DNA from 3 places in the Rothia sp. ZJ932 genome. Region 3 is predicted to be linked to each of the others. Evidence: riboswitches for the same ligand, from Rfam matches in the RefSeq annotation. Region 3 holds a riboswitch; each other region holds the start of a gene.
What was found. A riboswitch is a leader RNA that binds a small molecule or an ion and turns the genes downstream of it on or off. The one in region 3 is predicted to bind S-adenosylmethionine.
Positions count from the first base shown of each region.

Region 1: it holds a riboswitch for S-adenosylmethionine, as region 3 does, so the genes downstream of both, JR346_RS07800 (O-acetylhomoserine aminocarboxypropyltransferase/cysteine synthase family protein) here and JR346_RS08490 (nuclease PIN) in region 3, are expected to answer to the same signal.
Region 2: it holds a riboswitch for S-adenosylmethionine, as region 3 does, so the genes downstream of both, JR346_RS09350 (LLM class flavin-dependent oxidoreductase) here and JR346_RS08490 (nuclease PIN) in region 3, are expected to answer to the same signal.

Region 1 is NZ_CP070480.1:1,702,240-1,707,216, forward strand. Features, by position in the region: gene JR346_RS07795 (homoserine O-acetyltransferase) at 1-377, opposite strand, end outside; gene JR346_RS07800 (O-acetylhomoserine aminocarboxypropyltransferase/cysteine synthase family protein) at 494-1,837, opposite strand; SAM riboswitch class IV at 1,990-2,124, opposite strand; gene JR346_RS07805 (S9 family peptidase) at 2,331-4,496, shown strand; gene gatB (Asp-tRNA(Asn)/Glu-tRNA(Gln) amidotransferase subunit GatB) at 4,636-4,977, opposite strand, start outside.
Region 2 is NZ_CP070480.1:2,045,071-2,050,047, forward strand. Features, by position in the region: gene JR346_RS09350 (LLM class flavin-dependent oxidoreductase) at 1-1,480, opposite strand, end outside; SAM riboswitch class IV at 1,572-1,712, opposite strand; gene JR346_RS09355 (AMP-binding protein) at 2,016-4,124, shown strand; gene JR346_RS09360 (PadR family transcriptional regulator) at 4,121-4,483, opposite strand; gene JR346_RS09365 (hypothetical protein) at 4,470-4,977, opposite strand, start outside.
Region 3 is NZ_CP070480.1:1,859,376-1,864,352, reverse strand. Features, by position in the region: gene JR346_RS08500 (DEAD/DEAH box helicase) at 1-1,017, opposite strand, end outside; gene JR346_RS08495 (hypothetical protein) at 1,105-1,914, opposite strand; SAM riboswitch class IV at 2,223-2,353, shown strand; gene JR346_RS08490 (nuclease PIN) at 2,393-2,599, shown strand; gene JR346_RS08485 (plasmid stabilization protein) at 2,596-3,030, shown strand; gene JR346_RS08480 (SDR family oxidoreductase) at 3,052-3,828, opposite strand; gene JR346_RS08475 (DUF6350 family protein) at 3,955-4,977, shown strand, end outside.

The DNA of each region.
Region 1 (4,977 bases), 160 kb from region 3:
GAGGAGGGAGCGGCACTGGCAGGCCCCGTTGAGCCATTGCATCCACCTAAAATATTGGGAGAAACCACAAAATACTTGTTAGTATCAATCACAGCACCCGCGCCCACGATGCCCGCCCACCAGCCCTCAGTCTCAGCATAGGCACGGGTCTTCGCATCGGCATCACCGCCTACCAGTCCCCGCGAAACGTGGGTATCACCGGTCAAGGCGTGTAAAACCAGAATCGCGTTTGAAGCGTCGTGGTTTAACTCGCCCCAGGTCTCATACGCAAGAGTAACCTCGGGCAGCACTTCGCCTGATTCAAGGGTGAGATCACCAACCGTCTCGAAACGAAGTACTCCGTCTTCACGAGCAAAATTGCGGGGTTGAATCGTCATTGATGGTTTTTCCTAGACTATTGCTGGGGTCAAAGGCAGACAGATAAAAGTAGGCGATCAAGAATAAAAATCCCCTGCCAGTGGGCGATACCCACCGGCAAGGATCGGTGGAGAGCTTAGCTAATTGCCTCAAAACCTAGTTCGAGGTCAGCAAGGATGTCATCGATGTGCTCAATACCCACCGACAGGCGAATAAAGGCAGGATTAATACCGATGGCGGCAAGCTCCTCATCAGTGGACTGCGAATGGGTGGTTGATGCCGGGTGTACCACCAGCGAGCGCACGTCGCCCACATTGACCAACAAGGAGTGAAGGTGCAAGGCGTCGACGAAGTTCTGGGCGGTAGTGGCATCAGCGTTTTTGAGGGTGAAGCCCAGCACCGCGCCGGGGCCGTTGGGAATGTATTTCTGTGCCAGCTCGTAGTAGGGCGATGAGGGTAGCCCCGCCCATGTCACCGATTCAACAGCTTCGTGGGTTCCAAGGTACTCAGCGACTTTGCGAGTGTTCTCAATGTGGCGTTCCACGCGCAGCGAGAGGGTTTCAAGACCAATAGCAATGTTGAAGGCGTTGGTGGGTGAGATTGACGAACCTAAATCGCGCAACAGTCCCACGCGGGCTTTGATGATGTAGGAGACGTTGACGCCAAAGGGTGAATCCGGTCCCAGATCACGGGCGTAGACCAACCCGCCGTATCCCTCGTCCGGGGTGTTGAACAGGGGGAACTTCTCGGGGTCTTTACCGTAATCGAAGTTGCCCGAATCAACGATGACACCACCAACCGACGTACCGTGCCCACCCAAGTATTTAGTGGCAGAATGAACCACGACGTCCGCGCCCCACTGGATGGGGTTCAGTAGGTAGGGGGTGGGAATGGTGTTATCAACAATTAGGGGCACTCCCGCCTCATGTGCAACGCCTGCAACACCCTCAATATCAAAGACATCGCCGCGCGGGTTCGGCAGGGTCTCACCGAAGAAAGCCTTAGTGTTGGGCTGGACCGCTGCTTTCCATGCCTCAAGGTCATAAGGATCTTCCACGAAAGTGGTTTCGATACCAAAGTTCTTCAAGGTGTACTTGAGCAAGTTGTATGACCCGCCATAGAGAGAAGGGGATGCAACAATATGATCGCCTGCGCCCGCTACGTTAATGAGGGCGTAGGTGGTTGCTGCCTGACCAGACGCTAGCAGCAGCGCGTCCACACCGCCTTCAAGGGCTGCAATACGCTTCTCTACTGCCTCTTGAGTGGGGTTGTTGATGCGGGTGTAAATAGGACCAAGCTCTGCCAGGGCGAAACGGTCTGCTGCCTGCTGAGAGTCTTTAAAAACAAAGGATGTAGTCTGGTAGATCGGCAGTGCGCGAGCGCCGGTTGCCGCATCGGGTTCTTGCCCGGCGTGAATCTGCTGTGTTTCGAACTTCCACCCGGTGGGGTTTGAGGGGGTGGGAATAGTGCGCTCTGACATGTATGCCTCCAATAAGTTTTGTTTTTCTTAGTGGGGCTGATGCGTACAGGGGTTGTTTTTACCCGTACACGGTCAAAGTTTCTTGAGCACACAGTACATCTGAACCCTTAGTATTACCTGCTGAGAGTGACAAAGAGTCTGTAAGCGCATCAAGCCCGCGTTTGTAACGTTTGGTGCTGCAAGGCTTAGAGCCTTGCAGTCGTTACCCGGTCTTCACCCAGGGCACCCCACCGCGGTTGGAGGGTTGCCGACCAGCTAGCTGGGGCTTAGCGCTGGCTCTCATGACCTGCCTCTATGTTTTCGTATGCACCGGTGCCCGGTCAAGACAGCCCGAATAGATTTCTTAATGTGTAAACATTACGTCAGATATTAAGCCGCCGAGATCCTGCTATAAATCAGGTTCTCGGCGCAGGGGTATGAGCTTCTTACAACACCGCCCACAGCGTAAAATGATTTTTTAAGATTTGAACTCATCGCTCAGGAAGTAAACCCTATGGTTACGCATCAGCCCCCCGTAGCAGCCCAGCATCCGACCGTTCGCACTTTTCATGAAGATAGTGTCAGCGACTCTTACGAGTGGTTGCGCGATAAAGACAGCGAAGAGGTTTTAGCTCACCTGCACGCTGAGAATGCCTACACTGAGCAGGTCACAGCGGATCAACAACCGCTCCGCGAAGCAATTTTCAGTGAGATTAAAGAGCGTACCCTTGAAACTGATCTCTCGGTGCCAGCCCGTAAGGGTTCGTGGTGGTACTTTGCGCGCTCGGTTGAGGGTGAGCAGTACCCGGTGATGTGCCGGGTTGCCGCGTCCACTACTGACGATGATATTGCCGATTACACTCCCCCGGTGATTGAACCGGGCGTTGCCCTTGCCGGTGAGCAGGTGCTACTCGATTGCAATGAGTTCGCCCGCGAGCTACCCTACTTTTCTTTGGGTGGCTACAGCGTGAGTTTCGATGGGGCGCTGCTGGCGTTCTCGGTTGATTCCAGCGGCGATGAGCGCTACACCCAGCATTTCTTGGACTGTTCTACCGGCACCCTGTTAGATGAAACTATCGACAATATTTTTGCGGGTTCTTTTCTAACTCCCGATGGTTCATCGCTGATTTATACGGTTGCCGATGAGTCGTGGCGTCCCTATGAGGTGCGTAGGCATCTACTGGGTTCAACGCAGAAAGATCAGCTGCTCTTTCATGAAGCGGACGCGGGTTTCTGGTTGGGTGCCGAAATTTCTAGCGACCAGTCCTCGCTCATTATTGAAGCCGGTAATAGTGAGTTCGCCGAGGTGTATGTGGTTGCCCTCGATGCGCTCGATAGTGTGGACGCCGCCCACCTCACCCCTGTCATCTCGCGAAATGAGGGTGTGCAGTACGGGGTTGAGCCTGTGACCGTTGCGGGCAGTCAGCACCTGCTCATTGTGCATAACTTTAGGGCAGTTAATTCTGAGGTGGTGTTAGCACCAGCTGTCCCGATGCCTTTTAACCAGTTGAAGAACGCTTGGGTTCAGGTTCTGCCCCATCAAGAGACCGTGCGTGTTGAGGGCGTGGCGCTTTCCCGCGACCGTCTGGTTGTTGCTGCCCGCGCTAACACCACGAGCAGACTCTTTTTTGCCCCTGTCTCTGCGCTGCAAGAGCTCATGGTCAGTGGTACTTCACCTAAGTTTGACGAACCTGCCGATTTCACCGAAGAACTTTATACCTGCACGCTCAGTGCCGCGCACGGAGACTCTCCCGTGGTGCGCTTTAGCTACGGTTCGTGGGTCACTCCCACTCGCATCTACGATTACTTCCCGGCAACCGCCGTACTTGAGATGCGCAAGGAAACCCCGGTTTTGGGTGGCTTTAACCGCGAGGATTACCGTGCTTACCGGGTCTGGGCGCAGGCGTCCGACGGAACCGATATTCCCGTATCCATCATGCACCGCGCTGACCTTGATCTCACCCGCGAGCACCCTGTCTTGCAGTATGGCTACGGCTCCTACGAGGTCTCTATGGACCCGGCATTCAGCATCGCCCGCCTTTCGCTACTTAATCGCGGTGTCATCTTCGCGGTCGCGCACATTCGCGGCGGTGGAGAGCTGGGTCGTCAGTGGTACCTTGATGGCAAAAAACTCGCCAAGAAAAATAGCTTCACCGACTTCGTTGCTGTTACTGATTATCTGGCTGCCCAGCCCTTTGTGGACGCCACCAACATCGTCTGCATGGGCGGTTCAGCTGGTGGTCTGCTCATAGGCGCAGTGCTCAACCTCGCCCCCGAAAAATACCGGGCGGCTATTGCTCAGGTTCCCTTCGTAGATGCCCTCACCAGCATCCTCGACCCGGAACTGCCGCTTTCAGCCCTTGAATGGGAAGAGTGGGGTAACCCCCTTGAATCGCGTGAAGTCTACGAGTACATGAAGTCTTACTCACCCTACGAGAACATCCACCCGGTACGCTACCCACCCATCGCCGCAGTGACCAGTCTCAATGACACGCGCGTCCTCTACGTCGAACCAGCAAAATGGGTTGCGAAACTGCGCGAAACTATTGACCCCACCTCGCCTGTACCCCTGCTCAAAATTGAAATGGACGGTGGTCACGGTGGCGGTTCCGGGCGTTACACCCGTTGGCGCGATGCTGCCTGGGACTACGCCTTTGCCCTCACCCACATGGGACTCTAATACCCGCTGTTGTGAATTCTGACCAGTGACCCCACACCGGCTTGAGCGCAAAAGCAAAATCCCCTTTGCTTTCTGTTCAGAAGGCAAAGGGGATTTTGCTTTGTGCTAGCTACGAGCACTCTAGAAGAGCCAGAAAGAGTTAGCCCTCAACGCCCAGCTTTTCAAGAATTAGCTCGCGGACGCGGGCAGCATCTGCCTGACCGCGGGTAGCCTTCATGACCTGACCGACGATTGCGCCAGCAGCCTGCACCTTACCGGCACGGATCTTATCGGCAACATCGGGCATCGCAGCAAGCGCGTCATCAATAGCGGTGGTGAGAGCACCATCGTCAGAGACCACAGCAAGGTTGCGCTTCTGCACAATCTCGGCAGGCTCACCCTCACCATCAATAACGAAGCCCAGTACCTGGCGGGCAATCTTATCGTTGATTTTCTTCGCTTCAATAAGCTTATTCAGTTCAACAACAGTCTGCGCAGTTGC
Region 2 (4,977 bases), 190 kb from region 3:
TTGTGTAGACAGCTTTTGCCAGCTTCAAGAAGTCGCGTGCCGGAGTATCGGCGGCTGAGGGCTTACCCACGTAAGCGCCGCGGTACTTGGCTGCCGGGTGGCGGTCATCTACCCTAGTGTTACCCACGCCGAAGAGGCTCTCACGCAGGGTAGTGCCCTCGTAGGCGGTGCGGTAGCGTCCGCGCTTTTGCAGCTCAGGAACCACGAACTCCACGAAGTCCTCAAAAGAGCCGGGTGAGACATGGTAGGCGAGGTTGATGCCGTCAAGACCTCCCTCGTCAACCCAACGCTCAAGCTCATCGGCAACAGTCTGCGGTGAACCCACAATCACCTCACCCATGCCACCGGTGGCGCAGTGAGCGGCGATATCGTTGCGCGTCCACTCGTTCTCTTGGTCCATGAGGGTGAAGGGGGTCAAGAACGACTGAATCGCTTCGGTCTGCACGTACTTGATAGCTTCATCTTCATCGAACTGAGAAAGATCTACACCAGACCAGCCGCCGATAATGCCCTGTGATGATTCAAGGTCAGCATACTTCTTGTACTCTTCGTACTTCGCCTGCGCCTTCTCATCGGTTTCATCAACGATGACAGAGAGCATCGCCAGAATCTTAACGTCATCGCGCTTACGCCCCGCTGCCTCAACTTTTTCGCGGATGCGGTCGGTGAGAAAGCGGGTCAGGTGCGGGCGCAGGGCAGTAATGAAGATAGCTTCAGCGTGTTGAGCTGAGAAGTCCTGCCCACGAGAGGACGCGCCCGCCTGGAAAATCACAGGAGTGCGCTGGGGGCTGGGCTCGCTCAAAGCAATGCCCGGAACCTGGAAGTGCTTACCCTTGTGCAAAATCGGGTGAATCTTAGAAGCATCAGCAAAAACGCCGTTCTCGCGGTCGCGCGGCACTGAGCCGTCCTCCCAGGAACCCTCCCAGAGCTTGTAGCAGACATCCAAGAACTCTTCAGCGATCTCATAGCGCTCATCGTGTTCAATCTGACCGGGCAAACCCTGGTTTTCAGCCGCAGACTGCAGGTAAGAAGTCACCACGTTGAAACCCACACGTCCGCCGGTGAGGTGGTCAAGAGTGGAATAGGAACGCGCCAGAGTGTACGGCTGATTATAGGTCACCGCCGCAGTCACGCCAAAGCCCAGGTGCTCAGTCACCGCAGCCATCGCAGAAATCTGCAAGAAAGGATCACCCACAGGCACCTGAGCGCCATCTTTGAGCACGGGAGCTACCGAGTCTTTGTAGACGTCATACACGCCCACCACATCTGCAATAAAAACCGCATCGAACAGACCCTTCTCGCAGACCTTCGCCAAATCAGTCCAGTACTTAATAGTGTTGTACTCATCAGCACGGTTACGCGGGTGACGCCAGGTACCAAAACTCTGGTGGCTGGTAGTGGTCATATCAAAAGCGTTAACAACAATGCGCTTTTTCTCTTCAGAACCTGTAGCGGTCGTGGGGTTAGCCTGCTCAGCCATGATGCGTTCTCTTTCGGCACGGTTTGAATCTCTTGCAAACCCGCAACCCGTTGCACCGCTCGCCACGGTCTTTTGCGGGAAGGCGCGCCAGGCGCCGTACTTGCCCACGCGCGTCCGCCCGTTTTATTGGGTAGTTGGGACGCACCGTGTGCCTGATCTTCATCTGGGGCACCCCGCTACGGGAGAGGGTTGCCGCCCAACTAGCCAGAGCTTAACGCTGGGTCTCATGATCGTTGATGTCAGCCTACGGCAGGTGTGTTACGGCTGACAATCTATGACGCGACATAACAAATGTGACGGTTTATTGAGGGGTGGACGAGAGAGGGTTCTTGGTGAGTGTTGGGTTTACGCCCGAGCGTTGCGGCTTTTCCCTAACGTTCGGGAGGAACCCCAATGCCCGGAGTGCAGACACCCGGTTACAGCCACCCAGCGTCATAGACTGTCACATTCGTTATCTCTTGTCACGCCTTCGCGGTGTACCTGCCTGTTCCGTACTCTAAACAGTAGATAAGAAGGCAAGACCAAAGGAACTCTTGTGGCACTACCCGCTGATTTCACGTTTTCTGACCCGTTTAATCCCACCCCGAACCCCGCGCTGATTTCTGATGAAGCGCGCATACAGTTTTGGGGCGATCAGGCGCGGGCGCGTCTCACCTGGGGTGTGCCCTTTACCGAGGAGAACACCCACTCCTTCAAGAAACCGGTTTCGCTGGGGCTTGATGCGGACGGCGTAGAACAGTTTACTATTCCCAAAATTAAGTGGTTTGAAGGCGGCAAACTCAACGTTGCCTACAACTGCGTTGATCGTCATGTTGAGGCAGGACGCGGGAACAAGACCGCCCTGCTTTTTGAGGGTGAACCCGGCGACCGCGAGGCGATCTCATACGCAGAACTGCAAAAACGAGTTGCCAAAGCCACCCACGGTCTTGAAAAACTGGGGGTGGCTAAGGGCGATCGCGTAGTCATTTATCTACCGGTGATTCCTGAAACCATTATCTTCACGCTGGCATGTGCCCGCATTGGCGCTATTCACTCCCTCGTGTTTGGTGGTTTCTCTGCCGAGGCACTGCGCTTCCGTGTAGAAGACACCGGCGCCAAGGTACTCATCACCACCGACGGACAGAACCGCCGCGGCTCCGTAGTACCCGTCAAGGTCAACGCCGATGACGCCTGTACGGGCGAAAACAAAATCGAGCACATCATCGTGGTAGACCGCACCGCAGGCACTGCGGAGGCGCGCGCGTCCGTGCCCTGGGCTCAAGACCGCGATGTTTGGTACCACGAGCTCATTGCCAATGTGCCCGACACCCACGAGGCTCCCCTGCACGATGCCGAAGATCCGCTCTTCATCATCTACACCTCCGGCACCACCGGAAAACCCAAGGGTCTAGTACACACCATGGGTGGCTACCTGACGCAGACCGCCTACACTCATGCCCTGCTCTACGATTTGCTACCCGATGTTGAAGGGGAGGACGGCACACGCCGCCCCGATGAGCTTTCCACCGTCAATGACCCCGCCAAGGTTGAGTCAGCCGTCCACTGGTGTACCGCCGACCTTGCCTGGGTGACCGCTCATACCTACGAGATTTACGGGCCGCTAGTCAACGGCGTCACCGAAGTTATCTACGAGGGCACGCCCAACACCCCCACTTTTGAGCGTCATTTTGAGATTCTTGAGCGCTACAAGGTCACCAACTACTACACCGCGCCCACCCTGATTCGCTCCCTCATGGGAGCTTTCCCTCAAGGACCGCAGGCAGGCAAGTTCGACTTCTCCTCGATCAAACTGCTGGGCTCGGTCGGCGAGTCGATCAACCCCGAGGCGTGGCACTGGCTCTACACCCACATTGGCGGGAATAACGCATCCTTCATTGATACCTGGTGGCAGTCAGAAACCGGCTCAACCGTGTGCTCCCCGCGTCCGCACGACCCCCAGTTCGCACCCGCTGGCACTTACCCCGACGGCGCACCGCGCACCTCTCTCAAGCCCGGCTGCGCTACCCGCGCCGTTCCAGGCATCTCAACCCGCGTGGTCGATGAAAAGGGTGACCCCGTTGAAACCGGCACCCAGGGTTTTATTGTGGTCGATAAAATCGGTCCTTCCATGGCGCGCACCGTTTGGGGCAACCCGCAACGCTACCTTGACTCCTACTGGAAGCACTACGGAGAGCGCGGCTGGTTCTTAGCGGGCGATGGTGCCAAGCAGGACGCAGAGGGTGACACCTACATTCTGGGTCGTATTGACGATGTTATTAATATTTCGGGGCACAGGCTCTCCACTATTGAAATCGAATCTGCCCTCATCACCCACGAAACCGTCATTGAAGCAGGCGTCTGCCCCATCGAAGACGAGCTAACCGGCCACCAAGCAGTCGCCTTCGTAACCCTATCTAAGGCAGGGAACACACTTTCAACACAAGAACTCAAAACAGTTTTAAGCGAACACATCCGCCACGAAATCGGCCCCATTGCCAAACCCAAAGACGTTGTAGCTGTTGCAGATATTCCCAAAACCCGCTCAGGCAAAATCACCCGCCGACTACTGAGCCAGCTCTACGAAGGGAAGGCTCTAGGCGACCGCTCGTCCCTGCAAAACGAAGAAGCACTGGACGCGATTGCCAGGGTGATAGCAGCCCACTAGTATCCGTCCCTCAAGATCAAGGCGCCACAGACATCCGCCGGAAGAAGTGCCACCTGTTCGACAAATTGCTTCCAACTAGTTTCTAATTGAGCTAGCCGTTGCTCACCTTCGGCGGTGATAGCGTACATTTTGCGCCCCGGTCCGCCGTCGCCGTCCTGCCAGTGAGTTTCAAGATAACCTGCCTCCTCGAGCTTGGCTAAAGCTGGGTACAAGGTAGCGCCTTTAATCGGCTCAAACCCCCGCCCGATAAGTGCTTTGCCCAGGGCATAGCCGTGCGTGGCACCCCCCTTAATTTCCTGGAGGAGCAGCAAGGGAAGAACGGCGCGCTGCCAGGTGGCAAAATCTTTAGAACTCATCATCAGCCGCCTTGGCAAGAGCTGCATCGCGTTTGGTTCTATCGCGGCGATAACCAGTTATGAAGGTGACAATAGCAAGTATCGCAACGCCGACTGCCCAGTAGAAGGCAAGACCAGACCACTCTGCACGCGCAGCCATAGAGTAGCAGATAGCAAGCAGGGCAAAGGCGGAAATGGCGCGGGCAATAATCCAAGATATAAAGCGACGGGTAATGCTACGGGTGCCCTTACCTGCCATTTTTTCGGCGTAAGCAGCCGGATCACCAAATTCTTCGCCGGGGTCAGAAGCAGATTCAGCGACATGAGCGCGGGCTTCCTCTACCAGAGCGCGGGCTTCTGCCTTGGAGTAAAGATGCTGCCCACGCAGGGCACCTTCATAGCGAACAAACCAATCGCGGGAATCCACAGGTGTTGCAAGTAGCGAGGGTGCAGAGAATACGAACCAGCCGCTAACTACCAGGAGCAGAAGGTTGATGCCCAAGGCAAGCAGGGTGGGA
Region 3 (4,977 bases):
GTGCCAGCTCAGTATGGGCGTCAGCACTAGAGTGTTTTGGTCGTCGGTGAAGTGGGCATCAAGGTACACCGTTGGGGTATCGGCAATAGCAAGGGTGATTTCTTGCCCGTCGAGCACACAGACCAACCCTATCTCGGCTACTTGGGAGAGCAACTGCCAGAGCAGGGTAGAGCTGGTGTGGGAGAGATTCACCCAGTCCCTGTGCGAGGTGTAAGCGGATTGCGCGGGGCGCACGACCGCGTAGAAATCGGTGAACCACTGTTCGTGTTCAGTGTAGAGCGAGGTCTGCGCGAAGCCCTGAAGGCCGCGTTGCATGAAGGTTTCCCAACTGAGACCGCCCTTGATCCATTTGCCGCTGGAGCCTTTCATCATGGGGCGCGCAAAGAGCTGGGCGGGGGCGGCTGTGGCGCTCGTGACACCGGTGGCAAAGCGTCCGGGAACATTAATTTTGAGTTCGAGAGCACCCGCTACCTGCGATGTTTCGCGCAGACCCGAGTGCGGACGCGCCGCTAGAGTGTGGGAGAGGGCACGACGCCACGTGGGCAGGGCTGAGTCAGCTGCCGGTAGGTCTGAAGCGCGGTGAAGAAGGGTAGAGATGTCTCTGGCGGTAGTTTTTTCGGCATCAGCCCCTTGCACAGTTTCTGTTAGCGCACCGGTGTTCCAGGTGGGGGATGAGGTGGTCATCGCCTTTTTTGCTTTGGTGGAGCGATCAATAGCGGTCAGCATGAGCGCAACAGCATGTTTGCAGTCGTACCCTACCGGGCAGGAGCAGTAGCTAGAAAAAGCCAAAGAACCGGGGATCGTGGTTGCTGGAAAGGTAACGCTCGTTTCATAGGTTTGAGCGCCGCTGCCACTAACTTTCCCTGCAAGGACGCGGGTGGTGGAGTCGAAGCTGTAACGCTGCACTTGCCCTTGCCGCATGTAGCCCTGCCCGCGGGTGTACGCCCCGTGCCCTACCTGCCTCAAGATAGTTGGTGCTGTCACCGGAATATCGGGGAAGGGCTGCGAGGACTCCACGAGCGTCCTTTCAAAGTAAGGGTCTTAACAGAACACCACGCTACTACGCTCAGTGATAAGCGCGGTAGCGTGGGCGTTTCGTGCGGTTTATTTTGATTCTGCTTTGGCGGGTATTGCCTCTGCGTTACTCACTGCCAGGGAGTGAATAGTTCCGATGGGCTTTCGTACATCAGATTCGGGGGAGACCTGGGTCTTGAACCAGGTGGAAATCAGGTAGCGGTCTCGGTGGGTCACTGAGAGTTGGAATTTCTGCCCGCGGTAGGTGCCAGCGAGTGTTACTGTGCCGCTCTGTGGGTCAATAGAAGGCGACCGCAAGGAGTACTGGTCAGCAGCTTGAGGGTAAACAGCTTTGAGAGCGTTAGAACAGGAATTGGTTTGGTTTTTGATTTCGGCAAAAAGGTTGGCAGCATCGCTTGCTGAGGGGGTAGCAACCACTTGGCTGTACCCGGCGATCTGGTTAACGTCGCTTTGACCGATCAGGATTTCTCGACGGTCAATGGAAGACACGAGCCAGTCTTCTGAGGGCGTGGCGATCAGACCGGGCGCTACTTGCTCGTAGGCTGCACAACGGTCAATGCTTTCTTGAATAGCTGTTGCGTTGTCAGTGAGCTGATCGGCGTTCCACAGGGCATTGCGGGGGGAGGATTTGAACCATGACTGAGGTTCAAATTTTTCAATAATGGGATTAGCAATTAAATAGCTAAAAGTTTCTTTATCTGAAATTTGCGATTGGGTAGGAATAATGCCCGCAATTTCATTGGCATCTGCTTGGGCTATTCCTGCGGTATTCAGGGACGCAGGCGCGTCCGCCTCAGCGTTCATGTTTCCACACGCTGATAAAACACCCACTGAGAGTACGCCAGCTGTTGCTAAGGCGCGGTGCATGAGTGTTTTCACGTGAAAATCCACCTTCGGTAAAAGAATAAAGAATATCTTACAAGTGTAGGAACAATTTCTAGATAACTACAATGTGCCCTGTTTGTGAAATTAGACATGCGTATCTTTAGGCGTGTTTCTGTGGCGTAGGTAGCTGGCAACCGAAAAAATGCCCGTATCAAGCGGATGATGGGCGTATATAACGGGTAAGGTGTACGCACGGCGGTCAAGTCTTGAGCGCAACCATCGAAGCTGCATCGCAGGCTCTGCGAAGATTTTTTGACAAAAACACTTGCAAATTTCTGTGCGCCTTGCCATGATTGAAACAGCTTCAAGAGTTTCAACTGACAAGCTCCGACTTTAGTTGAACGCCAACCCCATGTTCACGGGTGGCTCGGATGACGAAGCGGTCTGTATTCACGCATACATGCGTCACGATTGGTACAGGCAAGAGCAGCGTTTCGAAAGGAATGCGCGGTATCTTCTGCGCAACATGGCAATGCCTACAACAACAATCCGCCCTACCGAATCTTTTGCACGGGATTTGGTATCTGCTTCTGTTCCTGCACGTGGGGGTTACTCTGCGATTAGCATTCAGGATTACACCCGCATCTCAAATGCTCGTGGGGAGTTCCTGAATTTCTTGCTCACCCCTAACCCTGCCGGTATTCCCTCCACTGACTACGGTGTACTGAAAGCAGCATGAGCGCAGCCGGTTTACTGCTTGATTCTGATGTTCTTGCCGAGATTCGCAAGGCAGAACCCAACCCGCAGGTTGTAGCTTTCTTACGGCGCAACTCGTATAAGGTGCTTTACATTTCGGTGTTGAGCTTGGGCGAGTTGAAGGGACTTTACCCGTATTCCGAGACCGAGCGGTGGATCGCTGAACTGGTAGATAGGTTCGGCAAACACGTTCTTGATATTGACGCTGCGGTTGCTTTGGAATGGGCAGGACGTCACGCTGAAGTGAAGTTGCACGCTGTAGGTTCTGCAACGGCAACGCCTCTACCCACTGCTGCTCTAGAGGGGCTGATGGCGGCGACTGCCACCGTCCACCATCTAGAGATTGCAAGTTCTAAAGCTGAGGTTTACCGTCAGTGGGGTGTGGAGGCCCGCAACCCTTTCCTCGAGGTCTAAAGCTACAGAGCCTTCCGTGCATTAGTAATTGCGAGTTCTCGCTACCAGCTCGGTGGCAAGAGCTGCGGGCATTATCTTTTGCACCGCTACCAACACCTTGTAGGGCAGTGACGGAACACATACTGCTTTACCCTTCAGATTAGCGTCGATAGCCTCGCGTACGATCTGTTCGGGGGTGAGCCAGAAAATGCCCGGTAACATGGGTTCATCAACCCCCATAGCTCCGTGGAACCCGGTGCGGGTGAGACCGGGGCACACTGCGGTGACAGAAATGCCACGGGGTGCATACTGCAGGTGCGCTGACTCGCTGAGCGTCACCAAAAAACGCTTCACCGCAGAGTAGGTGCCGTTGGGCATGAACGCCGCCACCGATGCCACATTAATAACCCTGCCCCGACCGCGGGTGAGCATCTGCTGGCAAGCAACGTGCATGAGCTGCAAGGGAACTTTCGCCAGTACCTCAACCTGCTGCGCATGCTCGTGTACACTCGCGTTCTCAAAAGCCTTACCCAAGCCGAACCCTGCATTGTTAATAAGAATTTCTACAGGTTTGGCGGCGTCACTCAAGCGTTCCGTTACCTGTTCAACCTCGTGGGGCACCGCTAGATCAGCGGTAAGAATTTCAACCTCCACCCCGTAGCGGTGGGTCAGCTGTTGAGCTAAAGACTCCAGCGCAGAACGGTTGCGACCGTGAATCACCAGATGGTAGCCACGCTGGGCATATTGCCGGGCAAACTCACGGCCAATGCCAGCAGAGGCTCCGGTAATCAGTACAAAAGGTTCAGAAGAAAGTGTCATAGTGGTTCAACTCTATCTGCCACACAGTAACTGTTCGGTGTGAACTTGCACAAAAACGGGGGTATTTCGCCTCAAATAGTGGCTCGAAGCTCACACGGTGGGGGAGTTCATGACAAGATGTTAGGGATGAAAACCCCTGCCTCCTCACCCCAGACCGCGCCAGCTCGCACGATTCCTATGCCTTTGTGGCTTCAAGGGATAGTGGAGTTTTTTGTTGCTGCTTTCAGTTCTTTGTGTGCTGTGTTTTTGTTGGTGGGTGCAGTTGCCCTCACCAACGATCTGGCTCATGGCTCAAGTCTGGTGACCGCGGGGCAGGTGGCATCAAATATTTGGTTGCTGATGCACGGTGCCCCTTTAAACCTGAACATTCCGGTGAACGGGGTTTTTGCGGCCATCGCAGGCACGGTGAGTTTAGCTCCGCTGGGTCTGACGCTTCTTCCGCTGGCGCTGACTTTCAGGTCAGGACGCCGGTTGGCGCAGGCGTCCTACGAGGGGCAGTTTTGGGTGCCGATTGTTTCTGGCTTGTTTTTTTACGCAGCGGTTGCCGCTGCCGCAAGTTTCTTGGGTGCAACCCCGTTTATCAGCACACCTCTTAGTACATCAGTGCTGATGACTGTTGCCGTGGGTCTATGCGGTGCGGTGGCAGGTGGCTACTACGAGTCACGGTCTTTGGCACGCATGATCGGTGTAAACGCTGCTACCTGGGTGCGGCGTTTTAGCCAGTATTCGCGGTGGACTGGATCTTACGTGTGGGCATTGGTGCGTTCTGTAGTCGTGGGGTTCCTAGCCTTCGTGGTGGGTGGTGCGGTACTAGCTGCTGTTGCGCTTATCTACAACTGGAACGATGTCATCGCCACCTACCAGAGCTTGCACGCCGGGGTGGTGGGCGATACCGCTATAACCCTATTGCAGATGGGCTTTGTGCCTAACTTCGTGGTGTACGCGATGTCATGGTCAACCGGCGCTGGGTTTGCTCTCGGTGAGGGAACCACGATCAATTTACAAACAACCGATGTGGGTTTGATGCCGGCTTTGCCGTTGCTTTCAGCCCTTCCGCAACCGGTTGAACCGTGGAGCCTTTTTGTCCTGTCGGTGCCCGTGATCGCGGGTCTTGCCGCCGGTTGGTGGTTCTTTAGGGAGGGTGAAAAC